Regions from separate parts of the Enterococcus wangshanyuanii genome, predicted to be linked through region 1. Evidence: riboswitches for the same ligand, from Rfam matches in the RefSeq annotation. Region 1 holds a riboswitch; each other region holds the start of a gene.
The links. Region 1 has a riboswitch for magnesium ahead of CC204_RS18155 (LCP family protein). Riboswitches for the same ligand answer to the same signal wherever they lie in the genome.

Region 1 (11,103 bases):
CTATTGCAAAAATATTTTGATGAGATGTTTGTAAATAATGATCCACATAAACCGTTTGATCGGTATGAATGTCTATCTGCTCATCCAAATAACACAAATCTGGACGGACATTCATCGCAAAAACAGCTCGATCGACCGTTCGACGAGAATGTTGCGTTTCTATCTGTAATCCATCATCCTTCTCTACGATTTTTTCAACCGTTTCATCAAAATGAAACACTACGCCTCTTTTTTCCATCTCCTGTTGCACAGGTAAAATCATTTCTTGATCAAAATATTTAAATAATAGATAGTCCATTCGTTCATATAAATGAACATTTATCTCTTTACTTAACAACGTATCCGCAGCTTCTGCACCAATTTGACCACCGCCGATCAATGCAACCTCTTTGCTATTTTCCAGCTGAGCGATCGCTTGCTTGACTCCATGTAAAAATTTATACTTGAGCACCTTCTCAGAATCGCTCCCCATGATTTTCGTTGACCATTGGCTAGAGCCTGTAGCTAAAATCAGCTTATCGAATGATAAGATATTGAGCTGCTCTGCTTGTTGATAGTGGATAACTTGCTGATTTGAGTCCATACTCACTACTTCCGCATCCAGTAACAGCTCAATCTTGTTGTCTTTCAGTTGCTGTTCTGAAATAAAACGAAGCTCTTCGACCGTATCGACAGTCTCATTATAATAAAGATTCAGTCCGCCTGGCAGATAACCGACTGTCTCTTGCTTTTCAACCAGACAAATCACAGCTTCGGGATATTTTTTTCGAATCGTAAGAGCCGCTGAAACACCTGCAAATGATGCACCAATAATCACAACTTTCACTGCATGACCTTCTTTCAAAAATTACTAAACCGTTTTCTTAAAGAATAGCATATGCGTAACCAAAACGCATGAAAATAAACTAAAACAAAAAAGGAGAGCGAAACAAAACTAAAAATCAGTTTTGTTTCGTTCTCTAAACTCAGATAATCGATGCGAAAAAGCAGACCCTTCAGAAATAAACCGAAATTGCTGTAAAACACAACGAGGAACGAGTTGATACAGTATCTCCTTGGTTCTCGGAGCTAAATACTTTTGTCTCAAGCTCCTATTAAATAGCCCTATTTAGTATCTTTCAAAAATTCCTGAATTGCATCGGCATTTTTAGATGCATCCAACTCGATCACACTGCCGGAAGGAGTATCATCATTAAAATTCCAACTGCTTTCGATCGGAACTGAAAGTGATTCTAATGGCTTGACTTTTCCTGTCAGAAAATCCTTCGCTAAATCAATAAACAAGCTTGTCGGAACATTGGTGTCGATTTTCCCAACGATTTTTCCTGCGACCTGAGGCAGTTCCCAAATTGGGATCAAATCTTTAGACTGATCGATCAACGCATCCATTACTTGCTGTTGTCGTCTGATTCGGCCAAAATCGCCTTCTTCATCCATTCTAAAACGGGCATATTGCAATAAAGTATTGCCGTCCATGACTTGTTCCCCTTTTAGAATATCGACACCATCTAAATTAATGTCCTTCTCAGCATCGATCTTTACGCCTTTAGGATAAAGCTCGTCAATGATATCGCTAAACTCTTTAAAATCCATCACAACATAATAGTTGATCGGTAAATCAAAATTAGTGTTTAATACTTCTTTAGTCATCTGCGCTCCACCATAGGCATATGCTGCATTGATTTTATCGAGACTGCCATCTGGAAATGTCATATAACTATCTCTCATAATAGAAATCAATTTAGGCTGCTTCGTTTTACCATCGTAATGACCAACCATCAACGTATCAGAACGCCCTTGATCCTCATCATCGTCGCGCGAATCATTTCCTACGACCATAACAGTCAATTCTTTATCACTTGTTTGTTCATCACCAGTAAAATTTTGATTGATCGGGGATAGTTTTGCTTCACTTTCTTCTCTTGCTGACTGAAATGAGATTGCCGCATAACAGCCCGCACTTACGATCACAAGAAGGATAGATAATAGCGTGATGATCAATATTCGTATCGGTTTCTTCATTGTACATTCCTTTCTACAGCTCACATGTATTCCTTTGGAAAAGAAAAATCCTTCACCAAGAACACTCAGCGAAGGGGATAAAGTACTTGGATAATTATCTGAGAACTGCACAAAGACAGACAGATCGACCTAGTTCTTCTCTTCGTTGAGTTTTAGCACTACATAACGTAAAAAGCATAGCTTTTAGCTGCTTAGAAAAACGCCTTAATTCGACGATTTTTGTCCTACCCGTACCTGTCTTTCGACATTTCTGAGCAGCAGCCTGTGTTTACATAGGAGCCTCACCTAACAAGTATTTATTTCATCTAAAACTATAAGCGTATCGCTTCACAAAGTCAAATTAAATTTTATAAAAAATATTTCATTTTGCTACCGTTTTTGTAACAAAACTTGATTATGCTCCTCACTATCCTTTCCACAACAAATAATAACAAAAGTTACTGTCTATTTTTTTTAAACGGAATACACAAAGAAAAACGACAGATTCTCGATAGTTCTGCTCTATTAAAAAAATATAAACTGTATTTAGGAATTCCACTCTAGCAGACGTGCTATCGATTCAAATGATCTTAAATCTAGTTTTGAGATACAACCAACTATATTAAATGGAGGAACAATATTATGGCAAATGAAGGAATGACTATTTCACAAAAAGGAGTTACTTTAGTAAAACAATTCGAAGGGCTGCGGTTAACTGCCTATCAAGATTCAGCTGGTGTCTGGACGATCGGTTACGGACATACTAAAGGGGGCTACGCAGGCATGTCGATTACACAAGCGCAAGCAGAAGCGTTCTTGAAAGAAGATCTGTTGACTCATGCTTCTGGAATCTCTAAATATGTAAAAGTTCAATTGAATCAAAATCAATTTGATGCACTTGCGAGCTTTCACTTTAATTTAGGACCTAATATTTTATATAATTCAGCGTTGCTTTCTTATCTAAATAGTCAACAATGGCAAGCAGCAGCAACTGAGATGAAGCGATATGTTTATAGTAATGGACAAATTTTACAAGGCTTAGTGAATCGTAGAGCTGCAGAAGCAGCACTTTTTTTAGAAGCTCCTTTTCCAAGCAGACCTTGCAAAGTAAAAGTTGGGAATATCGTGTTGTTGTCCGGCGGTGCAAAAATCACGTCTCCATGGTCTTCTAACGAACCGATCCCAGCTAACCGTGTCAATCAATATTATAAAGTTGAAGAAATACACACACTTAACTCAAAATGGGAAAGCTCTGAATATGAAGTCTTGATCAGCTCCAATGAAACAAGCTACCGCAAATGGATCTACGAACAAGACCTATCTCTAGCTCCAGCAGCTAAATTCAACGTTGGGCTAAAAGTTCGACTGAGCACTGCTGCAACAAATGCCAGTATCCATTGGAGCAGACGTGTATTAGAGAAAAAATACCTCGGACAAGAATACACGATCAGTCAAGTCGCACCGACCGCTGAATCCCGCAGTCCTTACCAATACCTAATCAGTAGTCCCACGTTAGGAAATCTTTGGGTCTTAGAACAGGATCTAATGGATCGGACGATTTGGTTCATCACTAATGAACCCTTTATGAATCAAGGGCACAATCAAAATCCGGAGGTCAAAAACGGGACCTTGTATAAAACGATCATCAATGATATTCCACTGGAATCCGGTGCAAAAAGCATGGCTGAATTCGTCCGCCAAAACACTTGGCCGATGTTGACCAACGGCAATGTCTTTTTGATCGAATATCCTACGCATTTGATGGTCAAAGTCGTCGGCATCAAACCTGAATGGACAGACTACATGACGTCTGAATGTCTACGCTTAACAAAAGGGCAAATTCCTACTTACAATGAGCGTGACATGAAAGTCGTCCCTCAAGCAGATAAAAAATACAACTGGGTCGAAATCGATAACTTACCAAAAGACTGGCAAGCCATCAGTAATCGTTTGCGCGGTAATTTACGTGAGAAATTCTGCCAATATTTTCTATCTACTCGTGTTTCTTATGGCAAACAAAGCGATGGCAAATTTTATCTACAAATCATCAATATCGAAAATAATGAACGCGCCGTTGAATTGGCAACTAAATTGAAACGCTGGTTCCCAGGAGATACCAACGCTTATACAAATGCGCAGGTATTTTTACAAAAATAATAGCAATAAAAATAATTAATCCAACAAATTAGCTAATCAAAAAATACAAAAAGAGAGCTCCTATATCTATCTTCAGCATTTTTCATGTGAGATACGTTATAAGAACTCTCTTTTTTTAAGTAAACAGCTATATTATCATTCAGGACTTTATTTAAAAACGAATGTCTAGTTCTTCCAAATCAAAAATAGTCACCAAAATCTCATTGACTTTTTCGACTAATTTCACCTTATCTACTAATTGATCCTTTGTGGAAATGGTTGTTTTATCATTAGAATAGGTCAGAAAATCATATTCTTCTTTCAGTCTGACTACCTGCTGCTCTTTTTTATACAATACAAAGTCATCGACCTCATCCGATTCATAACTTCTTTTGAATCCTTCTTGTAAAACGATTCCTGTGACCAAAGCATTCACTGTCAATTCCTCTAACGGGATTGCTTGTTCATCGATAACCAAGGTATAGTTTTCATTTTCGATTATTCCACAAACATTACAGCCGCCATCTAATAAATCGACCGTTTTGGTGATCGTTGCATTTTTCATCTTTAAAGATCCTTCCTTCTGCACATAAATTGACATTTTCATTGTTATTATAGCAAAAGTTTCAGCATTATTAAATATTAGTCTTTCTTTTTACTCACAAGCAGGGCCTGTTCTTTTGCTAAATAAAACGGACGTAAATAGGCAACAGTATTTGATAATGGTAATACTTCATCAGCAAGTTCAATATTTAATTCATTTTTTATATATGCTCTTCTAGCTACGATTCGATCCCATAGTTCTGGGTACTGCGTTTCTATTGTTTGTTGGAGCTGAACATCTGCAATCGCCACACATTCTTCTGCACTTACTCCTGTATAGCCCTTGATCGAAGGAATGATATCGATTTGGAAGATCATGCCGCTCTTGATCGTTTCTCTTGAATCAGCATAGATTGGCGAAGACATCCATTCTTCATCTGAAACTAAATGGCCCGGATTTAAATGCCAGTGATACTTTTCTTTAGGAAAAATTTCTTCGACTGCATCGTAAATCACTTGCCCTTCCATTCCAACCTTGATTGTCTCCAACCAATGCACAATAGCATTGTAGTATGGCTTCGCTACTCGTTCCAGATAATCTTTTTGATTCGTTGGAAGCTGATCTTCTGTTTCTACAACAAACCCTGTACGACTTGATAAGCCGCCCTTAAAGGCAGTCGTCATCGATAATGGATCACCTAACTGGACTTTTTTATGTGTAGGATACACATTGGCTTTTTCAAAACGCTGACCTGTCGCCGCAATCGTTACAACTGTATTCGTCTGCCCTTCTGCAGTCAGATGTGCACCAAGCTCAGCCTCTGTCACACCAACATCTACTGCGTTCATTGCATTCAACATACACGAAGAAGCTAAATTTGCTCCATATTCATAATGAGCGATTTCATTGGCATTATTGATCGTACGTACACCGGCATCTCCGCCGATAAATAGATGAGCTGCATTGACTACTTCACTATTTTCTGTTAAACAATTCAACAACGCTGACACAATAAAATATGGAATATCAAAGAATCCTTTAGGATCATGACGTGTTGTGGTAAACATTTTCCAACCCACTAGCCCGATCTTTTGTTGTTTATCCAGACCGATTTCTTTAAAGATATCTTCCAAAGCGACATCATTGTCCATCGGCTGATTTGGCAATGAAAAAAGTGGACTATGTTTTAGGGTCACTTCAATACGGGAAACTGCCGCCATCTTTAGATTTTCGTTTCCTAGAATGACTGTACATTTTCCAGAAGCCTCCACCACTAATAGCCCTTCCTCAAAGCGCGGAATGAAACCTGTCAGGTACTCAAAATTTCCGCCATGTTCTTTATCTGCATAAATGACGACCGCATCAAGATTTGAGTTTTTCATTTCTTTCAGCAATTTTTCTTTCCGTTCATTGATCGTGTCATCCGTTAAAAAAACAGGTGCAACATGTTCAAAGAGAGTCGGCTCTTTTACTTGCCCAAGTACAATTTTTTTATTTGTCATTTTTTTCTCCTTTTATTCTGCTGTTATGATTACATCGACATCATTTTGTTCTAATTGCTGCATAAAATCTGACTCCAAAGGCTCATCTGTCACCAATAAATCGATATCGGCTAAGGAACAAATCTTGAAAAAACCAGTTGTATTTATTTTTGTATGATCCGCAAGAGCAATGACTTTTTGACCTTGAGCGATCATTTGGCGTTTGACCAGCCCTTCTTCTTCTGTGTGGATAAAAAGACCTTCTTTAGAAATGGCAAAAACGCCTAAGATCGTATAGTCGACCTGATATTCTTCGATCTTCTTTATAGTTTCAGCACCATATAAAAAAAGTTGTTGTTTGTGAAGTTTGCCCGGCAGTATGCTGATTTGAGTTTTATCATATTTTGCTAAAAGCGTCGCATGGGTCAATGAATTAGTAATTGCGTACAGTGTCTGATCGCTTAATTTTCTGATAACTGCCTCAACTGTCGTTGAGGAATCGAACAATACACTTGTATTATCTTTAATGAGCATTGCTGCTTTTTGCGCGATCTTTTCCTTGATTGTGGTGAATTTACTTGAGCGCTCTTCATAATTCAAAATCAACGCCTCACGATTGGCAGCTATTGCGCCACCGTGTGTTCTGCGAATAACATTTTGTTGTTCTAATTTGATCAAATCTCTTCTGATCGTGTCTTTTGATACATGTAGTTTGTCCGCTAAGTGCTCAATCGTCGCACTTTTATGTTCATCAATATGTTCTTTGATCCTCACTAGCCGTTCTTCCATCAACATTATCATCACTTCCTTTACTCAAAAGTAACATCAAATGCATATTTTTTCAATATTTTTTTAAAAAATATTAAAAAAACTGCAAATAAATGCAAAACCCATTTTTCAAAAAGAACATTTGTATCAATACATCTATGACTTATCTAGTATTTTAAATAAAAATTAGTCATAGATTCAAAACACCAAGAAAATTAAATTTTACTTAAAATTATGAGAATTGATTAATAACCCTTTACTTTACGATCTATCTGTCCAATAATGTAGTCAAGCTATTATTCATAAAATAGTAGCTAAAAAAGGAGGAATTTTTTATGAAATTTTTTAAAGGTATCGTAGCAGCAAGTTTAGCAATGAGTTTTTGTGCAGCAAGTTTAGGAACAGAAGTACATTCTGTCGATGCAGCAACTGTTGTTGAGTCAAACTTTGCAAAAACAATCACTCTATTTAACAAAGCAGATCTACTAGACTACACTGGTCTGTCTTTAACAAGCAAAAATGTAACTGAGGTATACAACGAACTGAAAAAGGCTGATACATGGGAAGCTGCAGGTTATAGTGCTTCTGAAGCAAGTGTGATCGCTCGTGATTTTGGTTTATACTACTCAAAATCAATCAATCTTTTGAACAAAATGACTTATCAAAATGATTTGCATTTGAAAGTGATCTTAATTAAAAAGGGCTATGTAAAAGCTGAGTTTGGTTTACAATCATACTATGTTGTTGAAACACCAGAAGTACCTGAAACGCCAGAAGTTCCTGAAGCACCGGAATCACCAGAGCAACCAGAAACTCCTGAAACACCAGAAGTACCTGAACAGTCTGATTTGAAAAAACTTGAAGTAGAAGTCGATTATAAAACTGGTCAACAAGTTGAGCTTCAATACGAAGTGAAAGCTAACGGCACAGTGAAAGCACAATACCAAGATAAATCAAAGAAAATCCAATTACAAGGCAGTGCAGCACAAACGAAGATCGAAGGAATCATTGCTGGCTTGGATTTGAAAACAGCTAGTCAAAAAGAAGTAACTACTCATATCCTAAACAAACTTGGAAATGGTTCAAACTACAAACAATTCCAATTCCAAGGACAATTCAATGATAATACAAAAGTAAAATTTAAATTAAAATAATCAGCCGATGATAGTAGAGGTCAACAAAATGTTGTCCTCTATTTTATATGTTACACTAAAGGGGATAAATCGAGCTTGGAGGGATAATATATGAACGATCAAGATATTTTACGTTTTTGGTTCGAAGAAACGGAACCCAGTCAGTGGTTCAAAAAAGATTTAGCTTTTGATGCATTGATCAAAGAACGGTTTTCTGCTATTCATGAACAGGTAGCTCGAGGAGAAAAATCAGACTGGCGGAAAACCATTCACGGGCGTTTAGCTGAAATCATTGTTTTAGATCAGTTTTCCCGCAATTTGTTTAGAGAGCAGCCTCAATCTTTTGCTTATGATGGAATGGCTCTTGTTTTAGCTCAAGAAGCAATGACTTCAGGCAAACTAGATGAGTTGACTACTCAGGAACGCAGTTTTCTCTATATGCCTTTGATGCATTCTGAGTCTTTGGTGATTCATGAAGAAGCAGTCAAACGCTTTGCAGAAAAAGGAATGGAACAAAATCTTGATTTTGAACAGAAACACCGTGACATTTTAGTCCGATTTGGTCGCTATCCGCATCGAAACACCATTTTAGGCAGAACTTCTACAGCAGAAGAGATCGCCTTTTTAAAAGAACCAGGCTCTTCATTTTAACAAATAAAAAGACACTAAGCGTAGAATACGCCAGTGTCTTTTTGATTATTCTGCTGTTAAAGCCGCCATCGTAATGTAGTTATAAGGCTGATTAAAATGCGGCAGGAAGAAGATATCCAATAATTTTAATTCATCGATCGTTACATTTTGCTCGATCGCTAATGAAAATAAATGAATCCCCATTGAAATCTCTGCACGTGAACACATTTGTGCTCCGATGATCCTACGTGAGCTTTTTTCGTAAACGATCCGAATTTTTACTTGGGCATTATCAGCCATAAATCCAGGTTTTTGCAAATCTTCATAATCTGTATATAATACATCTAGTTTATTTTTACTTGCAGCCTCTACTGAAAGTCCTGTTGACACCATGTTCAGTCCGAATATCGAGATTCCATTTGACCCTTGAACACCTGATGAAGCAAGCTTGGCTCCTCCAATATTATGTCCTGCAACCAAGCCAGTTCTGACAGCATTTGTTGCCAATGCAATATAGCTGATCTTCTTAAGCGCATTTGAATAGATCGTGGCACAGTCCCCAACGGCATACACAGATGGATCACTGGTTTGCTGGTATTCGTCTACTACATAAGCGCCATTATGAAATAACTCTAAATGTTCTTTTCCAAGTTCATTATTAGGCAAAAAACCAATTGCATTGATCACTAGATCAACGTTGTAGGTTCCTTTATTCGTTACGAACGCTTCAACAGCCTTCGTTCCTCTGTATTCTTTTGCTAACTCACCAAAATGCAGCTCAATCCCATTCTCTGACAAATTTTTATCCATTTGATCGGTAAATTCTCTGTCATAGTAGCTAGGAAGTGAACGATCTGCTCCGTCAAATAGTAGAACGTGTTTCCCTCTACGTTTTGCCGCTTCAGCAATCTCTACACCAATATAACCGGCACCGATCACCGCAACTGTTTTGATATTTGGTTCTGACATTCGTTTATCTACTGTCTGGCCATCTTGGAATCGTTTTAAAAAATGAATATTTTCTAAATCGGCACCTGGAATATTTGGTGCGATCGGTTTAGAGCCTGTCGCTAAAATCAGCGTATCATAACTTTCAAAAAAACGTTCTCCCGTATTAGAATTGCACTGGATGTTTTTTTGTTGAAAATCGATCTGTTCTACCGTTGTTTCAGTATAGATTTTAGCTCCTTTCGCTTCAAAGTCTTCTTTATTTGTATAAAATAAGCCTTCATACGAATCGATTTGTCGTCCGACCCAAAGCGCTGTGCCGCAGCCTAAATAGCTAAGATTAGAATTTTTTTCGATCATCACTACTTCTTGGTTTGGGTACTGATCCAGCAATGTATTTGCCGCTGCGATCCCTGCATGGTTTGAACCAATGATTACTGTTTTATTCATTTTTTCCTCCTTTTTACTTTGTTGCTAAATAAAAAGGTGATGCACGATTGACTTCTATGCTTCACCTTTTTAACTTTATCGATTATGCTTCTGTCGGTAAAATGTTTTCTACTTCTGAATGCGGACGTGGAATCACGTGAACAGATAATAGCTCACCGACACGCTGAGCAGCGGCAGCGCCTGCATCCGTCGCTGCTTTAACCGCACCAACATCCCCACGTACCATCACTGTCACGATTCCGCCGCCAACTAATTCTTTTCCTACTAGTGAAACATTTGCAGCTTTGACCATTGCGTCAGCCGCCTCAATAGAACCAATTAATCCTTTTGTTTCGATCATTCCTAAAGCATCTGATTTCATTATTATTTCCTCCTAAAGATTTATATTAATTTTTTTGGATAACAATTGTTGTATCGGGTTTTACCCCAAGAGCGTTGGCTTCTTCTGTATCGATATGACATTCTAAGCCAGAATTTTCCGCTGCTCGAATAATAACGTTATTCAGTGTTCCGCCACGCTCACCAGTAAAGGCAATCGTTACAGCTTCGCCGTCACATACACCTAAGCGCTCAGCATCAGCTGGCAGCATATGGATGTGACGCTTTGCTACAACAACACCTTCGGTCAACTCAACTGAACCATGCGGTCCAATCAACGTGATGCCGGCCGTTCCAGCCAAATCACCAGACAAGCGCAAAGGAGCTTTGACACCCACTTTGAACGAGTCACTTTGTAAAATTTCGACTTGTGTTTGTTTTCTGACAGGTCCTAAGATTCGGACATTATCGATCATTCCTTTGGGACCGCAGATCATCAATGTTTCTTTGCACGCATATTGCCCTGGCTGTGATAAATCTTTTAGTTTCGTTAATTGATATCCTTGACCAAATAATTTATCTACATCTTTTTGTGCTAGATGAATGTGTCGGTTGGAAATCCCTACAGGAATCGTATTGCTGTTAGGTGTTGTTTCCTTTAAGTCGCCTTCTGCTAGTTTTTCTAGTATTAGGC
Region 2 (11,103 bases), 1.3 Mb from region 1:
TTAAAAGAAAGTAAGGAGGACGAACATGGGACTTAAATTTTATGTACATGAAGCACAAACACGCTCTTCACAAGCTTCTCAACTAAATAGTCAAGCAGGTCAAGCAATCGCTTCCTTACAACAAAGCATTCATTCTTTTTTATCTGCGCCGTTATCTAGTAAAGCCTATGACAGTGCCAAAAGCTATTTTCTGACGGTATACACGCCATTATGTCAATCTGCTATAATGACAGGAGAAGCAATGGAAGCTGCTCATAAACGTTTTCTTAGTGAGTATCAAGGATCAGTCAGTGGGATCGATACGGATGAAGACCTGATACTAGAAGAGATCAATCAACTTGAACGATTAAAACAAAGCTTAGATCAACAAATGCGTACAGCGAAAACACCTCGACCGGATTTAGAACGTCGTTATATGAATGCGTGTGATGTGATCGAAAAACGACGAGAGAAATTAGAAAAGTTTCATGCGTATAATGCTCTTTCTGCGAGTATTTTTTCAGAGTGCGAAGCGTGTCAGCAAGAATTTGATAATGGACTAGCACAAGTGAAAGACTGCAAGGCATGGAATCCAGCAACGGGTACCTTTGATATTAGTCGTTTAAACATGACTTGGGCTAAACCAATCAATGCTCGTTGGCAAGCTCGAGAGAAAATGAAACAAGAAGCAAAAATGAAAGAAGTTAATCAAGCGATCGGTAATTTAGATGGTTATACAATCATTTGTAGTGATTTAGGGACTAGTAAAAAATGGTATTTGATAAAGAATGGAAAGCCATTACCTATAAAAGACTATCCGCGATTATACGAGCAACTAGATAAATGTAAGGACTATTTGCAGCCTGGACAGTATAATATTGAAGACGTTCTTGTGATGAAAAATGAAATGCCGCTTGTGCCTGGAGTTGGAATGTTAGGAAATTTAGGTAAGGCGGGTAGAGTCTTCGATGTGATTCGAAAAGGAACGGAAGCTTTAAAGGTTGGTCAATCGATTTCAAACTTGGTGAATAATGCACCAACTATAAATTTGGCTACTGAAAGAGCAATTGATGATGTTTTGAAAGATGCAGAAGACACGACTACTAATAAAAGAAACGATCCTAAAAATTATGAAAAGACTGGTGACTATGCGGATGCTATAGATGATTTCAATTCGCTAGGTCTAGATGATGTGTCAAATTTGAGTAATGGAGATGGAATGAGTGGGACTTTAAAAGATGGTCGAACTGTAATTGTTAGGCCTACGAGTAAATCTGGTGGGGCAACAATTGAAATACAAAGACCAAACGGAAAACCAACAATCAAAATTAGGTACAAATAAGGAGGCTAAAATATTATGGAAAAATGGATAGATAGATTTTCTGGATTGATACCGCACTGTGGTCATGACTATTTGGTAAGTATTAAAAGTGGAGACATAGACGGCTTAGTTCTAGAATTAGAATACGGAAAAGACGAAAAAGAAAAGGTTGTAATTGATTTTTTTGCTACTAAGGCTATGAGAGTTGCTGATGAAGGTATGTATCTTAGAGAAATTTTCTGTGATGAAGAAATTGAGAAGTTTAAGGGGCAAGGATTTAAAAGTGTTATTTATGAGATACAAGATGGAGATTTTGGAAATTTTATAAAAAAAACCAGTGGTGGATTATATGAGCATTTGAATATGAAACACTATATAATAATTACGCTTAATTATGTTATTGACGTTATAAGTGTTGTTGATCCAGAGATTACGATTCTAAATGAATAGAATATGGCTATAGATTAAAATAAAAAAAGCAGTGCTCCTCAAAATTGAGTTTTTCTAAACTCCAAAATGAATGCCATTAGTCAAATATTTAATGATATTGGGTAATTGGCTATGAGTATTTTTTTCTTACAAGTTACTAGATGACGATAGATATAAAGCTATGAACTGCTATCATCATTCATGGCTGAAGAAGAATAGAATTTAAAAAGTAGCTGAATCCTTGATATATGAGGATTCAGTTTTTTTATGAATACCAGTATCAAAGTGTTTACTGATGTTCAGTGATTGCCTATGCTATATTTCTTCTTACAAATTACTAAATGACAAGAGAGGCAATACTATGAAATATGATCATCATTCACGCTGAAGAATTATTTTGAATCGATCTTTCATTCAGTACAGGATCAATGCTTCAATTCAAAGCACTATATCAAAAGCCATCTATTCAAAGTCCTGAAAAGATGGAGAAGCTCAACGTGAGCAGATAGCGTTTCAATAAAAATCCAAATGAAAGCTGAATAAAATAGAAACCCCACTATGATCATCATGATTTTATCTAATTATAAAAAATGAAGATAAATATAGTATAAATAAAAGATAATTTAAAACAATATGTTGAAAACGTTTGCTTTATTATGCTAAAATAAAATCAGGAATGTAACCTTTTGGGCATAACCTAAACTACTCATATCTATGAGCTGGTTTAGGTTTTTTTGTTTAAAAAGCAAGAAAGGAGTTTTTACGATTTATTAGAACGTTGATCAAAACTTGAAGGAGGAAGGGATTTGAAGAAATTTAAAAAAGCGATTCGTTGGGTTGGGTTGTTGCTTGCAGTAATCACATTGGGAGGGTGTACTCAGTCTGCTAAAACAGAAAAGACAAACGCTGATAAAAATGAGGAGACATCTGTTGTTCGGGAAACAGCTTTTGGGAAAGTAAAAGGTTATGAAGAGGAAGAAGCACTTATTTGGTTGGGTGTACCTTACGGCGGTGAAACCACAAAAGAAGCGCGCTGGAAAGCACCAACAGATCCAGAGCCTTGGGAAGGTGAACGCGATGCAACGAAGGCTGGAAGTGTTGCTTTACAAACGAGCGCAGATGGTGTCATAGGTTCAGAAGATGGGTTGAATTTGGATATCTATCGTCCGAATAATGATAAGAAAGAGTTGCCGGTTCTTGTCTATATTCATGGCGGGAATAATCAAACGGGGACAGCGGAAGAGATCTCAGGGGTTTCTTTTGTTCAGGCGCATGATGCAATTATCGTTTCCGTCAATTATCGGTTGGGTCCACTAGGGTTTAATCCACTTCCAGCTTTAAAAACTGGAACAAAAGAAGAAAATTCCGGAAATTACACATTGCTGGATTTAAGTAAGTCTTTAGACTGGGTAAAGCAAAATATTGAAAACTTCGGCGGGGATCAAAATAATATCACAGTCAGTGGTTTTTCTGCTGGCGGACGTGATGTGATGGCTATGCTGATTTCACCAATATTTGAAGGGAAATTTGATAAAGCAATCTCATTTAGCGGAGGAATGACTATTGCAGATGAGAAGAAGAGTCAGGAGGTATACGCTCAAGCAATTGCTTCATTAGTTGTGGAAGATGGGGTAAAAGAAGATGAAACAAAAGCGAAAGACTGGCTACTGAGCTCAGAGGAAGAGGTAAAGGATTATCTATACGCACTTGACGGAGATCGTCTAGTTGGACTAATGAGCAATGCAGGGATTCGGATGAGCGTATTCCCGCATTTATTCAATGATGGATATGTGCTTCCAAAAGAAGGATTTGACACAGAAAACTATCACTCTGTTCCTTTGATGATGCTGACTGGTGAGCAGGAATTCTCCTTGTTTGGGCGATTTGACCCGTATTTTTCTCAGTATTTAGAAGGTGGAGAAATTGACAATGATCCTGAAATTGCCAATCAGTATACGTTTATCAATAACTACGGCGGACAACTATACAGCTTGTTCAATGTCCAAGAATCTGCAGAAAAAATGAACGAGCATTATCAAGCGGCTATCTATGGCATGGAAATTGAATTCGGTGCTGATAAAGCTGTAGTGGGAGAAGAGATGGCTAAACTTGGCGCATTTCATGGTGTGTTTGTCCCATTGCTCGATACGGAAAGTAAAAATTATGCAGGCTTAGTTGGAGCAGGGTATGATAGTGAAGGAGCGAAGGAGTTAAGCAAAGTATTCCAAAATTATTTGTTTGAGTTTATTAAAAACGGTGATCCGAATGGTTCAAATCTGCCGAAGTGGGAAGACTGGCAAGCTGGATCGAAAGACAATCTCTTATTTGTAAATGCGGACAAAAAACAAGCATCAGCAAAAATGGGGCATAAAACCTATGATTATGAAAATGTTTTGGAAGCAATCGATCAGGATACAACAGTGTCAGAGAAACAAAAGCAAGAATTGTTGAGCAAAGTAATGAATGGCCGTTGGTTTAGCAAAAGGCTGGATGAAAAGTATGAGCAGCTTTCTGATTTTGATAAAGAATAGAAGGATTTGTTGTCCGTATAAATATAAGACTGAGAAACGTTGAAAATAATTTCCATACCCTACTATAAAAAAGTGCCCTATCAATTTTAGCGGGTTTAAGCTAAATTTGATAGGGCATTTTATTCATATCAGCATTTGCTGATCAAAGAGCTTGTTTTTCATTTTGATAGAACATGGAAAGAATCAATCCGATAGCGATAAAATTCGTCACATAAGCGGTTCCTCCCTGACTGATAAAGGGCAGCGGAATACCAGTTAAAGGTAATAATCCAATATTTGAACCGATATTTTCTAGAATATGAAACAAAAAATACATGATGACTCCAGTCGTGATATAGGCATAAAATTCTCGCTTAGCGGCTAAAGTACAGATCAGCATTTGATATATAAGATAGAAGAAAAGTAAAAGCAGGAAACAGCTCCCGATAAATCCATAAGCTTCAGCGATAACGGTAAAGATCATATCGGATTCCCGAACCGGGACGTAGACCTGTAAATTGGTCAGACCTTTTCCCGCTAATTCTCCTGAACCGATCGCGCTCAACCCTCTAGCTTGCTGAAATGCGATCGAATCCGCATACGCAAATGGGTCAAGCCAAGCATGAATACGGTCGAATTGATAAGGCTTGAAGTGTAAATAGGCGAGTATTTTTTGCCCTTGTTCCGTTAAAACTAATAGGATTGCGCTGATACCGAGCACGCTCAGACTGCCAAAAAGAGGAACTAAAAGTTTCCAAGAACAGCTTGAAACAAGTAAGATACCAAATAAAATCGATAGAAAAACTAAACTAGTCCCAAAATCCTTTTGATAAAACATCAATCCAAAAATAGGGATGCTCACGAGGAACAGTTTTCCTAAAAGAGCCAGCTCCTCTTTTAGCGAAGAGAATGACTTGCCACTTTTTGTCACGATGTAAGCTAGCATCAGGATGTACCCTAATTTTGCAAACTCGGAAGGTTGAAAGGCGAGCGGCCCAAGCCGAAGCCATCGTTTGGTTCCAGTAGCAACAGCCATCACAGGGTCATGAAATTTTACTAGCAGGCTCATCAAAATCAGGGAAGAAAAATAAAGATAAGGAGTTGCTTTCCACAAAAATTTTATTGGAAGCAGCATCGTCAAAAACATAGCAATCATTCCTAACAGTGTCCACAGCAGCTGTTTTATTAGTAATGGAGTGACTGCAGTGATCGTTGGATCAGCCATAAAAGCACCGTATTGTGCCAAGAAGCCAACTAAGATCAGTAGAAAAACTGGAAGTAAAAGTCCGTAATTGATTCGTTCATTCGATGTATTCCGAATTCGTTTCATTGGCTTTCACCTCGTGATCGTTGTTTTTCTCGCAGCTCGCTTGCACGAACATTCAGCGCAACACCTAGCACAAGGCTCAAAATCAATAGACTAGATCCACCATAGCTGATGAAAGGAAAAGTCAGTCCAGTCATCGGGATGTACCCCAAAAGACTACCGACATTGACAGAAACTTGCAAGAGCAACAAGACACCACAGCCAATGTAAAGGTAAGAATAGTAAAGACAATTTGCCTTTATCCCTAATAAAAGTAAACGCGCGACCATAAAGAAAACTAAAAATAGCATGCCTAAAGAAAAAATCAAGCCAAGTTCCTCTATGCAAATCGCAAAAATAAAATCTGTGTCAGGTTCAGGCAAAAAGCCTTTTTTCTGAATGCTGTTCCCTAAACCTAAGCCCCAAAATCCGCCATTATGGATCGCATAATAAGCATTGGACGTTTGGAAGCCTTTGCCCATAGGATCGATAAAAGGATTTTGCATGACTTCAAAACGTGTCACTAAATAACTGAACTTTTGCGGCAACCATTCTGTTGGCAAGGACAATAAGAGCATTGTTCCAAATCTCTTTGCGATAACAAATCCTATCAAAGCGAGTGACATGAACCAAGGGGATAATCCGCTTGTCAAAAATAAAACCAGCACTAGAATAAAAATCATAGAAGCACCCGCGATATTTGGCTGTAAAGCGACGAAGAACATCAAGGTGACCGAAACGATTATCGGCTTTTTATATGTTTGGAAAGAGAAAGGCGACACTGTTTCCGTTTTTGAGAATGCAAGAGCCAGATAAAGTACGAGAATAAATGGAACCAATTCTGAAGGTTGAAACAAAAGAATACCTAAATTGAGCCAACGTTTGGCACCACCTACGCTTGTTCCGATGACTGGTAATAAAAATAAGGAGAGAAACGTCAGACCAAGCAACAGACGAATAATCGCAGGCTTTCTCAAAACAGCTAAATTGATCCGATAGACAAACCCTAAACAAACAAGGCTGAAAATAAAATAAGATGTCTGTTTGAATGCTTTATGTGCTGGACTTAATTGGCTATCAAGCAATTGATAAGAACTGGCACTGTACACCATTAAAATACCGATCACACACAAAATAAGATAAGGGAGCAGGAGGTAAAAATCCAGATAAACGAATTTAGAGGGTTTTCTTAGCGTCTTCATTGATCTGTCTCGTCAGCTAAGAATTTGTGGATCGCTTGTGTGTTTTGCTTTTCATCGATTTCTAAAACACTGCCTGCTTCTGTATAATCGTTAAATGCCCAGCTCCCTTCAACTGGAACAGATAAGGTTTGAAGAGGTTTTACTTTCCCGCTTAAAAAATCCTTGGCTAAATCGATCAGAAGGTCAGCTGGAATATTCGTGTCTAAATACCCAACGGCTTCTCCAGCAATTTGAGGCAGCTGTAAAAGTGGTACTGCATTTTTAGCTTGTTTTGCTAGAGCATCCATCACTTGCTGCTGTCTTCTGACACGTCCGAAGTCTCCTTCACCATCCATACGGAATCTGGCATATTGCAGCAAAGTATTCCCATCCATTGATTGTTGCCCTTTTTTTATATCGACGTTGTCTAAGTTCAACTCTTTTTCTGCATCGATTTCGACACCTTTGGGGTACAGATCATCGATCAAACGAATAAAATGCTGAAAATCAACGGATATATAATAATTGATAGGCAAGTCAAAAGAAGTATTCAAGACTTGTTTAGTCAGCTCAGCTCCACCGTAAGCGTAAGCAGCATTGATTTTTTCTGCTCCGTGTCCAGGTATTTGAACGTAAGAATCCCGCATGATCGACAGCAGCTTTGGTTGTTTGGTTTCGCTATTATAATGTGCCACCATCAACGTATCTGCCCGACCGCCATCCTCGTCATCTTCCCGTCCGTCATCACCGATCAATAGAATCGTGATCTCTTTTAAATTTGTTTGTTCATCTGCAGAGAAGGTCGAATTTTTTCTTTTAGTGACATGTGTTTGAGCCATTTTTTTGCCCTGATGAAAACCAATAACTGCATAGCAGCCAAGAGCGGTAAAAATCAAAACAGTGATAAGACTAATACAAATCAAACTCTTTTTTACTAGATTCATTGTTATTCCTCGCTAATCATTTTATTGATCATCAAATAAATTGCGGCGCTAGGAATCGACAGATATGTCGGGATGACTGTCTTTTTAATGGCTATGTTGTTTGGATCAGGCTGATTTTTCACCTCCAAATGTTTCTCTGATCCAAAACAAAAAACCTTCGCTTAAAAAGACTCAGCGAAGGGGAGTGATTCCAGCACAAAAAAAGGGTCATCATTCTCATCGTTGAGTTTTAGCACTATGAAACGTAAAAAGCATTGCTTTTAGCTACTTTGTGAAAAGCCTTAATTCGACAATTCCTGTCCTACCCATGCCTGTCTTTCGACATTTTTGAGCAGTAGCCTGTGTTTTCATAGGAGCCTCACCTAACAAGTTATTTAGATCGCCACAACTATAATCAATTCAATAACAGAAGTCAATCGTTCAAAACTTAATTTTTTTCTAAGTAAAATGATCTATTTAAAGAATCTCGCTGGTACGATTGATGGAGAAGACTTATGGATCAACTAATTACATAGAAATATCAAGAAAAAAATCAACTGGAGTCTACTATAGTAAAAATCGAAAAAATTGTTTTTTCTTTAGGATTTTTTAATAAAAATAACAGCTAGAATGATTTGTTTAAAAGAAGATTCAAATTTTGTATCGCATCCAACTTGAAAACAGAGTAAGATAGAATAGTGGAAGAATACGCTTGCATTTTTTAGAAATGGAGGAAGCTAGATGAGCTATAGAATAATACAACAAGAAAATTGGATACTTGTTGAAAATGATCAAGGGGCAACCTTAGGTTATGCAGCAGATTCGGGAGTAACGTTGATTGAGCAGGATGGATTCGCTTTTAAAGATTTGAATAAAAATGGTCGATTGGATCCATATGAAGACTGGCGCTTGCCGATCGAAGAGAGAATCGAAGATTTAGTCACACACTTAAGTGTGGAGGAAATGGCTGGGTTGATGTTGTATAGCCGCCATCAAACAGTATCGAGAAGTGACAATCATTTTGTGCAGATGTTTTCCGGTACATATGGGGGAAAGACGCTAGCAGACTATGACGGACCGATTTCTGAATTGACGGATCAGCAAAAGGAATTTTTAACGAAGGATCATATCCGCCATGTCCTTTTGACGAGGGTAGAATCACCTAAAGCAGCCGCCCAATGGACGAATAAAATTCAGGCGATGGCCGAAAGCTTGGACTCGGGTATTCCAGTAAATATCAGCTCAGATCCACGTCACAGCACAAGTGCAGATACTGAATTCAACGCTGGAGCAGGCGGAGAGATTTCTATGTGGCCGGAGCAGTTGGGTTTAGCAGCAGCTTTTGATCCTGAGCTGGTGAAACAATTTGGAGAAATCGCTAGTCAGGAATATCGAGCCTTAGGAATCACGACCGCCTTATCGCCGCAGATTGATCTGGCAACGGAGCCGCGCTGGATGCGTTTTTCCGGTACTTTTGGTGAAGGGGTAAAATTAGTCACTGCTTTAGCTCAAGCCTATTGCGACGGTTTTCAAACGACTAAAGGAACAAAAAACGGCTGGGGCAAGGAAAGTGTCAACGCCATGGTCAAGCATTGGCCAGGTGGCGGTAGTGGTGAGGCTGGACGAGATGGCCACTACGGTTATGGAAAATACGCGGTTTATCCAGGAAATAATTTTAATGAGCATCTAAAACCATTTCTAGAAGGTGCTTTCGATTTGCAGGAGGGGACCAAAAAAGCGGCAGCAGTCATGCCGTACTATACGATATCTTATGATCAAGATCAGAAGTATGGTGAAAATGTCGGAAATGGTTTTAGCCAATTTATTCTCAATGATTTATTACGGGAGAAATATCGTTATGGTGGCGTTGTTTGTACAGACTGGTCGATCACGGCTGATCCGGTACAAATCGATCAATTTCTTGGCGGAAAAAGCTGGGGAGTAGAGGAGCTGACTGTGGAAGAACGGCATTACAAAGCACTTTTGGCAGGCGTTGATCAGTTCGGCGGAAATAATGAAATTGCCCCTGTTTTGGCTGCTTTTGAACTGGGTGCTAAAGAATATGGGATACAAGCAATGAAAGAACGATTCCAAGTTTCGGCTCGTAGATTGTTGAAGAATCTGTTTCAAACAGGTTTATTTGAAAATCCGTATCTAATATCAGAAAAATCTGAGGAAATCGTTGGGCAGCCGAAATTTATGGAAGCAGGCTATAAAGCACAGCAGAAATCTTTAATACTGCTAAAAAATAAACATAGACTATTACCTTTAGAAAAAACTGCTAAGCTGTATATTCCCAAGCAGCATATTGGTGCTTCAAAGGATTGGTTTGGTCATCCGCAACCAGCATTTGAAAAAGATCCTGTCAATCGATCCCTCGTTGAAAAATATTTTCAAGTGGTGGATTCGCCTGAACAGGCAGATGCTATTTGGCTATTTTTAGAGTCCCCTAAAACATATGGTTATTCTAATGAAGACAATGGCAATGGTTATTTACCGATCAGTTTACAATACAAGCCATATACTGCAAAATTTGCCCGGAAAGAAAGTCTTGCTGGTGATGATCGCTCTTATAAAGGAAAGAAAAATACGGCAAGTAATGGGCAGGACATCGAAACTCTGGAACGATTGAAGAAACAATACCCCGATGTTCCGATCATTGTGAGTCTGACATTGAAAAATCCAACGGTCGTTGCAGAATTTGAACCTTATGTCGATGCAATTATTGTCGATTTTGGTGTACAGACTCAGGCCATCCTCAGTGTTTTCAGCGGTGACTTTACACCATCAGGATTACTGCCGTTTCAAATGCCGGCAGATATGGAGACCGTTGAAAAACAACAAGAAGATGTCCCACTCGATATGAAGTGTTACTCAGATGAATTTGAGCATACGTATGATTTTGGGTTTGGTATGGATTTTGACGAGACGATCGTTGATGAGAGAAGAAAATTTGTCTGAGTAGTTAAAGAAAAGCGTCAAGGTTTGACGTATAAAAAAAGTTTATTGATCCGACCTTTACTGTTGATCGAAAAAGAGTCTTACGCAAACATGCTTTACACATTGCGCAGGACTCTTTTTTTATTTTGCAGCGATTTTTTTGGCTTTTTCGGTATTTGCAAAATGGAGTTTTGCGTATTTGCTCAGTAAGCTGATACCGCCTTTTTTTAAAACTTTTGCAGCAACCTGATCGGCAGTGCTGCCTGCTCCAGATGGAACTTTTAGACCTAATTCTTGTGATTCTTTCTCTAGTTCATCTAAAAAGGCTGCTCGGCTGATGATCGAAGCTGCGGCAACGGCAACGTGATATTGCTCACCTTTGGTTACAAAATAAAGTTTTTCACTTACCTGATTTTTTTCTGAGCGTACATATTTTTTATAATTCGCTTCAGGAGTAAACTGGTCGATCAAGATCGCTTCTGGTTTAATAGGGGCGATTTCATTCAATAATAAA
Region 3 (11,103 bases), 1.5 Mb from region 1:
TGTGCTCTAAATAAACAACTGGATCGTTACTTCTAATAGAAGAAATCAATAGTCCTTTTGCATCATATGGGTTTGATGGGATAACCACACGGATACCTGGAGATTGAGCGATCAATCCTTCTAAGTTATCTGAGTGAAGTTCTGGTGTATGAACGCCTCCACCAAAAGGCGCACGAACTGTGATAGGCATGTTGCGAGTACCGCCCATACGGTAACGTGTACGAGCCATTTGACCAACGATTTCGTCAAAGACTTCAAATACGAATCCAAAGAATTGGATTTCAGGAACTGGACGGTAACCTTCTAAAGCTAAACCAAATGCTAAACCGCCGATTCCAGATTCCGCTAAAGGAGTATCGAAAACACGGTCTTCGCCAAATTTTTCTTGTAAGCCTTCAGTTGCACGGAAAACTCCGCCGTTTTTACCAACGTCTTCACCAAAGACTAGTACGTTTTCGTCTTTCTCTATTTCAAGAGCTAAGGCATCTGTAATTGCTTGGATCATTGTTTTTTGTGCCATGATTATTTCGACTCCTTCGCTTCGTAGAATGCAATTTGTTCTTTGATATTTTGAGGTTGAACTTCAAACATGTTTTTCAAGAAATCAGATACTTTTTGTTTTGGAACTTTATCTGCTTCTGCAATTGCTACTTTGATTTCTTCTTTTGTTTTTTCGATTACTTCGTTTTCTTTTTCTTCAGACCATAGACCTTTGTCTTCTAGATATTTACGGAAACGAACTAATGGATCTTTTTGTACCCATTCGTCATCCATGTCTTTTGAACGGTAACGAGTTGGATCGTCACCTGATAATGTATGTGGACCATAACGGTAAGTTAATGTTTCGATCAAGACAGGACCATTACCTGCTGCAGACCATTCGCGTGCTTCTTTAGCAATCGCATAAACAGCTAATGGATCCATTCCGTCAACGACGATTCCTGGGATTCCTGCTGCGACAGCTTTTTGTGCTAAAGTTTTCGCTGCAGTTTGTTTTTCACGTGGTGTTGAAATCGCAAAACCATTGTTTTGGATGATGAAGACACCATTTGCATGATAAGCACCAGCAAAGTTGATTGCTTCATAGAAGTCACCTTGTGAAGAACCGCCATCACCTGTATAAGTGAAGACAACATTTTTCTTGCCGCGTTTTTTCATTCCTAAAGCAACTCCTGCTGCTTGGATGTATTGTGCGCCGATGATGATTTGTGGTGGTAAAGCATTCAACTCAGGAGCGTAGTGGTTACCCGCTACATGTCCACGAGACCAAAGGAAAGCTTCAGCCAATGGTAAGCCATGTTGAACCAATTGAGGCACATCACGGTAACCTGGTAATAGGTAATCTTCTTTTTCCATTGCGAATTGACTTGCTAACTGGCTTGCTTCTTGTCCAGCAGTTGGAGCGAAGAATCCTAGACGACCTTGACGGTTCAAGGCAGTTGAACGTTGGTCTAACACACGTGACCAAACCATACGAGTCATTAATTCTACTAGTTCGTCATCTGATAAATCCGGTACAGCATCTTTGTTTACGATTTTCCCATCTTTATCTAAAACTTGAAATGTTGGGAAATCTGCGTCGACTTTTTCCATAAGTGCTTTAAAGTCAATAGGTTTTTGTTTCTTTGCCTTTGCCATTTTGTCACACAATCCTCTCTGTTACGTTTCTTTTTTTCGAATAAAAATAAAACAGCATCTAAAACTGTATTACTTTTTATCGACTACACTTACAAATTATCACTAATCGATCAAAAGCGCAAGTAAAAAGTTAGTATTTGTCAAAATTTCACAAAAATACCGAAAACCTTTCATATCAAAGGTTAGTGATAAACATCACAAAGAAGAAACCGTTTTATAAAAAGCTTTCGGAATCATATCCTTTGACAAGCCTCTGTTATAGTCGTCTGCTATATTGTTATGCTACAGATAAAAGACAAGTCAGAAATTCTTTTCTAAAATTTGTTTCAAGCGGCAAAAAAAGGATATAGGAGAAACTTCTTCTGTCTCTCTTATATCCTTAAAAAACGAATGTTTTAATCGTTTATTCTCTATTTAAATAAATTTCACGAATATATTGAATCTGATCGTTGAAATATTTCGTTATTAGCGCTTAAATTTCATTTATTTCCTTAATAAGTGTTTGAACGAAATGCTTCACTTAAAAATTCAATTGGTTACTTTTAATTTTTAGATCCACTCTTTGGTCAGATGGATATAAATTCGTTTGGCGATTTCTACAGTGATCAAATATAGTACAATGATCAAAATAAACCAGCCCCAGTAATTAGCTGGAAGTTTCACAAAGTCGAAAACGTCCCGAATCGGTGTCAAAACGATCACAAATCCCATCAGAACTGCTCCTAAGCTGGAAAGGATCACAGCAGGTGATGCAATGCTTTGAATAAACGGTAATTTTCTTGTTCGTACCATTTGAACAACTAATGTTTGGCTCACTAATCCAACGACGAACCAACCTGTTTGGAATAACTGTTGGCTGCCAACCGTATTAGCACTAAAGACAAACCACATTACCAAATACGTCATAATATCGAAAATACTGCTGACAGGTCCTATGCATAACGTGAATTTCATCAAACCGTTTGTTTCCCATTTAACTGGTTTCAACAAATCTTCTTCATCTACGTTGTCCCATGGGATCGCAAGTTGTGCGATATCATAAATCAAATTTTGAATCAATAGTTGAATAGATACCATTGGTAAAAATGGTAAAAAGGCGCTAGCGATCAAAATGGAAAAGACATTACCAAAATTGGAACTGATCGTAATTTTGATATACTTCATCATATTACTGAAAACTTTGCGGCCTTCGATGACTCCGTTTTCTAATACATTTAAGCTTTTTTCTAGTAAAATGATCGAACTTGCATCTTTTGTAATATCTGCAGCTGTATCAACAGAAATACCCACATCCGCTTTACGTAATGCTGGGGCATCATTGATACCGTCTCCCATAAATCCTACCGTATGACCATTTCCTTGTAGAGTTTCAATGATCCTTGATTTTTGCATCGGATTTAATTTAGCAAACAAATTCGTCTTTTCGACTTCTTCTTTCATTTGTGCATCAGACATATTGTCGATTTCAGAACCAAGCACAACGTGTGAGACTTCGATCCCAACATCTCGACAAACTTTTTTTGCAACGATATCGTTGTCTCCAGTCAATACTTTTACGTTGACTCCATGTTCATGTAAAGACTTGATCGCTGTGATCGCAGATTTTTTAGCTGGGTCTAAAAAGCCCATAAAACCGATCAAAGTCATTCCTTGTTCATCGTTTACGCTATAAACCGCTTCACTATGAACATCCATTTTTACTGCCACAGCTATTGCGCGCATCCCTTGTTCATTCATACGGATATTCACTTCGCGCATTCTATCTTGAAGTTCTGGTGTCAATGGAACAATTTCGCCATTGATCTCAGCATGTGTACAAACTGCTTCCATTTCCTCCACAGCACCTTTAGTGATCATAAATTGGTGGCCGTCCGCATTTACCACGACAGTCAAACGACGACGAGAAAAGTCAAACGGAATTTCATCTAGTTTCGTCACTTTCTTATAAGGACTTTCAACTTTATTTTCCTCATAAAAATTGATTACCGCGATATCCATTAAATTTTTCCAGCCCGTTTGATAGTGAGAATTCAAAAAAGCCATATCTAACACTTGATCATTGATCTCACCTAGTGGATCTAAATGCTGTACTAACACAACACGATCTTCTGTGATCGTTCCTGTCTTGTCCGTACATAAAATATCCATACTGCCTAAGTTTTGAATAGACGGCAGTTCTTTTACGATCACTTTATGTTTTGACAAGCTCAACGCACCTTTTGCTAAATTACTTGTCACGATCATTGGCAGCATTTCAGGAGTTAAGCCTACAGCAACTGCGATGGCAAAGAAAAACGCATCGCCCCATTCACCTTTGGTTATCCCATTGATCAAAAATACTACTGGAAATAGTACCATGACCATCCGTAATAAAAACTTGCTGACTTTGGTCAATCCGATATCAAAAGAGGTTTTACCACGTTGCGTTGTCGCATTCTTAGCAATATCTCCAAAAAAGGTATTTTGACCTGTTTTTAAAATAATGGCTTTTCCTTGTCCACTTAAAACATCGGTGCCCATAAAGATCAAATCCTGCATATCCAGCGCGGAAACAGTATCAGAATTTTTGTCGATCCCTGCGTCAACAAATTTTTCTACCGGCATTGATTCACCTGTTAGTGAAGATTGATTGATAAATAAATCCTTGGTCCAAATCAATACGGCATCCGCTGGGATCATATCTCCTGTTGCCAAGGTTACGATATCTCCTGGCACTACTTCATCCATTGGAATCTCTTTGACTTGACCTTCACGCGTGACAGCTGTCGTATTTTCGATCAGTTCTTTTAAATTCAAGCTGGCTTTTTGAGAACGATATTCTTGAATAAATGCGATGATCACACTGGCTAAAATCATGATCCCCATAACGATTGCCGCTTCAAAGTCTTTTGTTGCAGTTGAAACGACCATCAATAAGGCCAATACATAAACAAACGGGTCTTTAAATGCTTCTAAAAACATAATAATTGCCGGCGTTGGTTTTTGAGCTGAAACTTCATTTGGTCCATATTCTTCTAAACGGTTTCTAGCATCTTCTTCTGACAGGCCTTTTTCAGAAGTACGAAGTTCCATCATCAATTCCCGCTCAGATAACATTGCTAATTTTCTTAGTTCTTGATCTTTGGTTACTTTTTTCAATTCTGCTGATTTTTTGTTCATCATTTCCTTTTTCCTCCTCTAACGTAAGGGGTAAGCTTTCTATTATTATGAAATAGAAAATTTTGCCCGCTTCATCTTTTTAGAAAGTGGAAGGAATAGTTCTGCTTGATTCCATCGTTTCTAAGATGAAGGCTACATTTATTTTATTGCTCGAATGACTGGGGTCTTCCATGTGACTCTTCCTCTCTTTTAATGTTTTTTTAGATAAAACGATGGAACTTTTCAATAATTGTTGAGGTGGTTGGTTGTGCTGTTTTTTCTCTGCTAGCTCGATGTTATTAACTGTTTTGGATTTTTCATCATCTATTCTGTCTGCTCCGCAGCCAATCATAGTGATTCAAACTTAGGTCACAACGCTCTTTTCAATCGCCTTGTATTGTTTTACACAGATTGCAAAGCAATCTGTGTAAAACAACAAAACGCACACTCAACAATAGAGTGTGCGTGAAAATAGCAACTTTAATAAAAGTATCTCTATCGTTGAGCTTTAGCACTATAGGGCGTAGATAATTTCTTATCAGCTACGTTATGAATGACCTTCACGATCATTCCTGTTCAACCAACTAAGAGTCTCTCGATTCTTTCGCGGCAGCAGCCTGTGTCCATATAGGAGCCTCACCTAACAATTATTCAGTTTTTTTATCCTTAACTATCATAGTTCATATTTGTACTATTGTCAAAAGAAAACAAAAAATAAATTTTCAGAAAAAGATTTATAGATATAAAGACTTCAGTTTCAAGCCTAAAATAACTGAACAAGGAACCAATGTTACAACATTTGTCAGTAATACCGCCAGATCCCATTTCAATGCTCCGTACACAACCCATGAAGAAACCCCTATGAAAAATAGAATATACGTAATCAATGAAATCCCTTCGGTGTTTTTTGTTTTGATCGTTTGGATTGCTTGCGGAATAAAGGATATACTCGTGCAGATTCCTGCAATTATACCTAATAACGTGATCATTTCTTCTCTAGCTCTTCAACTTTTTGTTTCAATTCATAAAAATTCTTATTCATTTCCAGTAATTCATTCGCCAGATCTCTTAACACAACGGTCGTCATCAACTGGTCCTCCGCATGGATAAAAAGTAAGGTTAGTTCGCTTTTTTTATCCTTTGCTTCTTTTGTGATCACTGTGAAGTGCTCCTTTTCTCCAGCCTGTAAAGCTTCATTTGCTTCATTGATCAATATTTCAGCTTCGACAAACTGACCGTTTCTAGAGCAAGACATACTTTCCATCAGCTTTGACTTCGCCGTTCCAACTGTACTGATAATATTAAATGCAACTAATTCTAATCCATCCATTCCACTCACTTCTTTCTATTCATAATTAATAGCGATCACTTCATAGCCAACAATTTTTGGTACTGTAAAGATCACCTTGTCTTCTACTATTTCAAAAGCTAAAGACTGATTTGATTTTACTTGATTCACTTGTTTGATGATCAGATTATCTAGACTTATTTTATTCCTAATTATACATAGATCTAATTCGACCCGCTGATTATATAGTGGAATTTTATCTTCGATCGTATCTAAGGTCAGCGCCCGACGTTCTGGAATATAATGCAGTAAATTCAAAATCAGTCTTTTTTCTGATGCCTGATGATTCAAAATCACATCTGCTGATGTTGGTAACTCGCTGCTGATCACTTTTTCACCTTTTAATAAATGATCGATCCCAGCTAGAATCAATTCTTTATAGGCTTTTACTCCTTGTACTTTATACATTTCAAATAACGGAAATGTGTAATACATCGTTTGGTCATTCATTGTAACAACAGGATTACCCGTTTTTTCTCCAACAGGAGCTTGAAAATGTGAATAGTAATGGTGATACTTTCGTTCTACTAAAGGTGCCGCTTCTTCTCCTTTAACATTAGCAGCAACTGCCTGAACGATCGTTCCTTGGCCGTGCATAACAAGTTCACCTTGAGGCAATTTAGAAAATAGATCTGAATCAAAATAGCCATACATCGGTGTTGTTCCATGTTCTCCTGTAAAAATAAGTCCCAAGCTTTGAGTAAATCGTTCTCCTTTGATCAATCCGCTATGATAACTTGCTAAAATTTTTCCGCCTTGTTCAACATATCCCTCGATCATTTCAGCTAAATCCTGTGTTAAAACAAGCTTGTCCGGTAAAATCAATAGTTTATATGGAGTCCAATCCATCCACTGATCCACAATATCAAATTGATAATGGGCTTCATTCAGCATATTAACTGCTCCAGCCAAGGACAAATCCACTTTCTCCTTGCTGGCAGCAACAATTCCAGGATGTAAGATAGCTATTTCAGTGATTGCTTGACTATTTAAAGAGTAGCTCTCTAATTCTTTGACTTGATCGTAAACAGCCCCGATCAACGTATAGGTTGCTTCCTGTAATGTTCCATCGGGATACATCTGATCACCAATAGAACACTTTGCACCATGAGCTAGAGCCAAAAATGTTTCATACTCTAACGCAGCTTGATTCTTATAGCTGCCAAAGTCAGCCCAAACCTTATGAAACTTCCCAGTCATCCCCAAATATTCTTTCCCTAAATTTTTGGCATAGCGGACAATCGTCGGAAAATGCTGATAACCCCACTCTCCACTAGGTAATGATTCAATCTCTAAATGACTGTATTGCTCAAGATTTGGACGAATACTTGGTAAAATATTCCCTTCATTGAAAAAAATTGGACAATCAGGATCTAGATTTCTGATCGTATGGTGAATTTCCGTCTTTAAATACTGTTCTGTTTCTTTAGCAAAAGCTAGACGGTCAGATTCACTTTCAGGATCATAACCTTGGTCCAACATTTTTTTGATACAGTCATTACAACAGCAATCATCCTGCCAAACAATATCAAAGAATAAGCCATCCAATTTCTCTCCAAAATGCTGCATCGTATCTTGGATCTGTTCTTTTAGATACTCTAGATAGGGGGTGTTAAAGCATAATGTTTTCCAGCCTGGCTTTAGTTGCCCATAGTCTTCAAACCCGTACATACTTCCGTCAGCTTTTCTTTCCAGCCATTCGGGATGATGATCTGCAGCGTAAGCATCCCAACCAACACTTAAATAAATAGGTGCATTGATCCCGATCTCATGACAAGCATCGACTTGCTCCATCAGGAAATCTTTTTTCATTTGAGGATGCTTTGCCGGCAGTTTTGTTTGATAATAAATATGCCCATGGTGACATCTACCCGTTAATGTAATCGAGTTAACTTCAGCTTTCAACAAGGTTTGCTGGAATATTTTTTTGTCAAAATTTTTACCAAGTTCAAAAGGCAAGGCAGGTGTATGAAAATCTAAATGAATTTGTCGTGAAGCTAACTTACTCATTTTGACCTGCCTCCCGAAACTGAAATTTTGACCAAGGCTTGATATAAGGGAGTAAAAAGAGTTCATCGGGAACAATTTTAGCTACAACATTTTTCTCTCCAGCATGATTTGGCATAGATTGTTTTACAATATTCAGTTCACCTTTATACTGTCCAAACGAATTATTGCCGATCGTAATATCTCCTTTTATAACTTGTTCTGCGGTATTATTCGCAGGGATGTCACTACTTTGATACTCTAGCTTAACGAACGTTGAGCGGATACTGTAACTATTGATATCACCACGATTAAAGTGCTGATGATTTAAAACAACTTCTTTTTCTAATTCCGTTGCTCCTTCAGCGAAAATCACGTCAAATTGTACTTGATTCGTCAACAGCTGACTCAAAGCTTTTAATTCCGCTTCTGAAGCAAATGCATTCGCTACGATGATATCATCGATCAAGCCTGTTGCGATCAAATGTTTTGCCTGAAGCGTAATCGCTAGATCACGATGCGATTCAAGTGTACACAAGCCATCCGTATATGGATGCGGTCCGTGTTTTGCTTCGTGAGAATTAACGAATGCGGCCGTTCTTAAACCCAATGCTTTATATTTTTCAGAACATTTGATAAAGTACTCATAATCTAACCCTGTAAAACGTTGAGGATAAAAATTATGACAGCCGATGATCCGTTTTTTGTTTGGCTGATAAGAAAGAACATTTTCTAAATAATAAGTATCATTACTGATATTGATTTCCAAATCCAAATCCGTCTGATCAAACGTGATCAACGATTCTACCAAACCGTCAAATGTTGAATCCAAGCGAATGCCAGTTGCTCCCATTTCCTTGAAGAAAGAAAGATCATGATAGCTAATATTCAACTGATCGAATACTGCTGGATTTAAATCTAAAATCACTTCCATTTGCTGGCTTCGTGCATGCTGTATCGCTTTTTTCAATGATTGAAGGACCCTTTCTTCCTGTCCTTTTTCGATCATCAAAAGGTTGGTAAATACACGACCAAAACCGTATTTTGCTGCTAAGTCGATATAGGCCAGTGTTTCTTCCTGTTTTTCTTTATATGGATAAATTGAAATTCCTAACATGATCATTCCTGCTTTCTTTACTATGCTTATACAGCTGCTGTTTCTTTGCTTGACGCTTCATCTTGAGCTTTTGCTTCGATTTCTTTTTCCATCATACTTTTATCAAAGGCTTTAAAGAATGGCAAATAAATGAATCCTGCAACTACGATATTGACGATTGCTAAAACGGCTGCTCGCCAATCAAGACCTGTTGCCATCATTGCGCCGATTGGTGCAGGCAACGTCCAAGGAGCAATCGCTATTGGATAATTCACTAGATGAAAAACGCCCATCGCTAAATAAGTGATGATTCCCATAACAACTGGTGCTGCGATAAAAGGAATAGCAAAGAACGGATTCATCACGATCGGTACACCGAAAATCAATGGTTCGTTGATGTTGAAAATCCCAGGGACTAATGTGAATTTACCCATTTTTTTACAAAACTCAGATTTCCCGAAAAAGGCCATCAAAAAAGCTAGCGATAACGTTGCACCTGCTCCGCCGATCCAGATAAACCATTGGAAGAACTGTTCTGTCATAAAGTGTGGAACCGCAGTACCAGCTGCTGCCGCATTGATATTGGCATTCAAATTTTCATACCAGAAAGGATACAAAATCGGTGTAGCAATGATCATCCCATGAATACCGAAAATCCAAACGATCGTGATCAATAAAATCGGCACGATCACAGAAAGAACATTGTCTCCTGCGAAATAGCGGATCGGTGAAAAGACCCATTGAAGTGCATTATTGATATCAAAATTCAAGCCGACTTTGATCACCCAAGCTGTGACGATCACGATTGCCCCTGGGATCAATGCTGCAAAAGAATTGATCACTGATGTAGGTACTCCATGAGGCATTTTGATGACCATGTTTCTTTTCACACAGAAACGCACAACCTCTACGGTAAAAATCGAAATAATAATTGCTGTAAATAATCCCCCTGCGCCAAAATTACCCATTGGCAATACCGTTCCGCTGATCGTCAAGCCAGCTTTTTCAGCGACATCAGCATCGATCGTGCCTGGTGTGATCGCCGCAATCAAAAAGGCTAAAACTGCTAAAACACTGGTAGAAACTTTGTCCAGTTTATAATCTTCACACAAACTAGATGCAATCCCGATACACACATAAACAGACATGAAATCCATCGTAAAGACCATTGGGATTTTTAACTGCTCTGCAAACGGGGCAATAAACTCTTTCCACGCATCGATCGGTAAATTCAGCATGATAATAAAAACTGATCCAATGATCGTAACTGGAATGATTACGCTCATCCCATTTCTGACCGCTGTTAAATACCGATTATTGGCAATATTCCCCATCACTTCAACCACTTTGTTAAAGTTGAACTTACTTGCTTTTGTATTCATTTTGTTCTCCCTTCTATTTTTGAACCGTTTCAATTATTGTGTAAGAAAATAAAAGAACGCGCTCTTTTATTTTCCTACAGAGTCTTTTACCAAACGATATAAATCCGGAATCCCCATTGGTGTATATAGAACACCTTCAATTGGAATCAACGGGATCCCTTTCGCATCTGCTTCCTTTTGTAAGTGAGCTTTTCTGAAACTGACTTGAGGAGCTAAAAGCAATGCATCCCAGTCTTCCTGCTGCATTTTAAGTCCGACTGCTTCTGTTCCTGTTGCTTCCATATAAAAATCTTCATCACCATTTTTCTTGGCTTCTGCTACTAAGTTTTCTGCTAAGATCGAAGAACTCATCCCACCGCCGCATGCTAATAATACTTTCATAAAATTTCCTCCCTCTCGTTTTTGAACCGTTTCAATTTTACGATGTAATTATAATATGCAAACGCTTAATTTTCAAGCCCTTTTTGTATTTTTTTTGTTGAATCCCGCCAAAGAAGGGTCGTAGGTAGCTCTAC

Region 2: linked by a shared signal. The riboswitch ahead of CC204_RS05330 (LCP family protein) and the one ahead of CC204_RS18155 (LCP family protein) in region 1 are both predicted to bind magnesium.
Region 3: linked by a shared signal. The riboswitch ahead of mgtA (magnesium-translocating P-type ATPase) and the one ahead of CC204_RS18155 (LCP family protein) in region 1 are both predicted to bind magnesium.

What each region holds. Positions count from the first base shown of each region.
Region 1 is NZ_CP021874.1:3,607,316-3,618,418, reverse strand. It holds gene CC204_RS18160 (FAD-dependent oxidoreductase) at 1-826, opposite strand, end outside; gene CC204_RS18155 (LCP family protein) at 1,105-2,022, opposite strand; M-box (ykoK) riboswitch at 2,154-2,322, opposite strand; gene CC204_RS18150 (lysozyme) at 2,644-4,158, shown strand; gene CC204_RS18145 (DUF4809 family protein) at 4,310-4,702, opposite strand; gene CC204_RS18140 (M24 family metallopeptidase) at 4,780-6,183, opposite strand; gene CC204_RS18135 (DeoR/GlpR family DNA-binding transcription regulator) at 6,196-6,957, opposite strand; gene CC204_RS18130 (YusW family protein) at 7,266-8,084, shown strand; gene CC204_RS18125 (DUF924 family protein) at 8,175-8,714, shown strand; gene nox (H2O-forming NADH oxidase) at 8,760-10,091, opposite strand; gene eutM (ethanolamine utilization microcompartment protein EutM) at 10,174-10,452, opposite strand; gene CC204_RS18110 (phosphate propanoyltransferase) at 10,478-11,103, opposite strand, start outside.
Region 2 is NZ_CP021874.1:1,104,824-1,115,926, reverse strand. It holds gene CC204_RS05360 (hypothetical protein) at 1-36, shown strand, start outside; gene CC204_RS05355 (LXG domain-containing protein) at 26-1,321, shown strand; gene CC204_RS05350 (hypothetical protein) at 1,337-1,750, shown strand; gene CC204_RS05345 (carboxylesterase family protein) at 2,536-4,260, shown strand; gene CC204_RS05340 (FtsW/RodA/SpoVE family cell cycle protein) at 4,403-5,569, opposite strand; gene CC204_RS05335 (FtsW/RodA/SpoVE family cell cycle protein) at 5,566-6,747, opposite strand; gene CC204_RS05330 (LCP family protein) at 6,744-7,670, opposite strand; M-box (ykoK) riboswitch at 7,878-8,047, opposite strand; gene CC204_RS05325 (glycoside hydrolase family 3 protein) at 8,391-10,610, shown strand; gene rnhC (ribonuclease HIII) at 10,731-11,103, opposite strand, start outside.
Region 3 is NZ_CP021874.1:1,265,805-1,276,907, forward strand. It holds gene CC204_RS06055 (alpha-ketoacid dehydrogenase subunit beta) at 1-520, opposite strand, end outside; gene pdhA (pyruvate dehydrogenase (acetyl-transferring) E1 component subunit alpha) at 523-1,638, opposite strand; gene mgtA (magnesium-translocating P-type ATPase) at 2,188-4,800, opposite strand; M-box (ykoK) riboswitch at 5,264-5,431, opposite strand; gene CC204_RS06075 (SemiSWEET family sugar transporter) at 5,511-5,765, opposite strand; gene CC204_RS06080 (PTS sugar transporter subunit IIA) at 5,762-6,106, opposite strand; gene CC204_RS06085 (alpha-amylase family protein) at 6,122-8,134, opposite strand; gene CC204_RS06090 (DUF871 domain-containing protein) at 8,127-9,227, opposite strand; gene CC204_RS06095 (PTS sugar transporter subunit IIC) at 9,254-10,588, opposite strand; gene CC204_RS06100 (PTS sugar transporter subunit IIB) at 10,655-10,969, opposite strand; gene CC204_RS06105 (LacI family DNA-binding transcriptional regulator) at 11,035-11,103, opposite strand, start outside.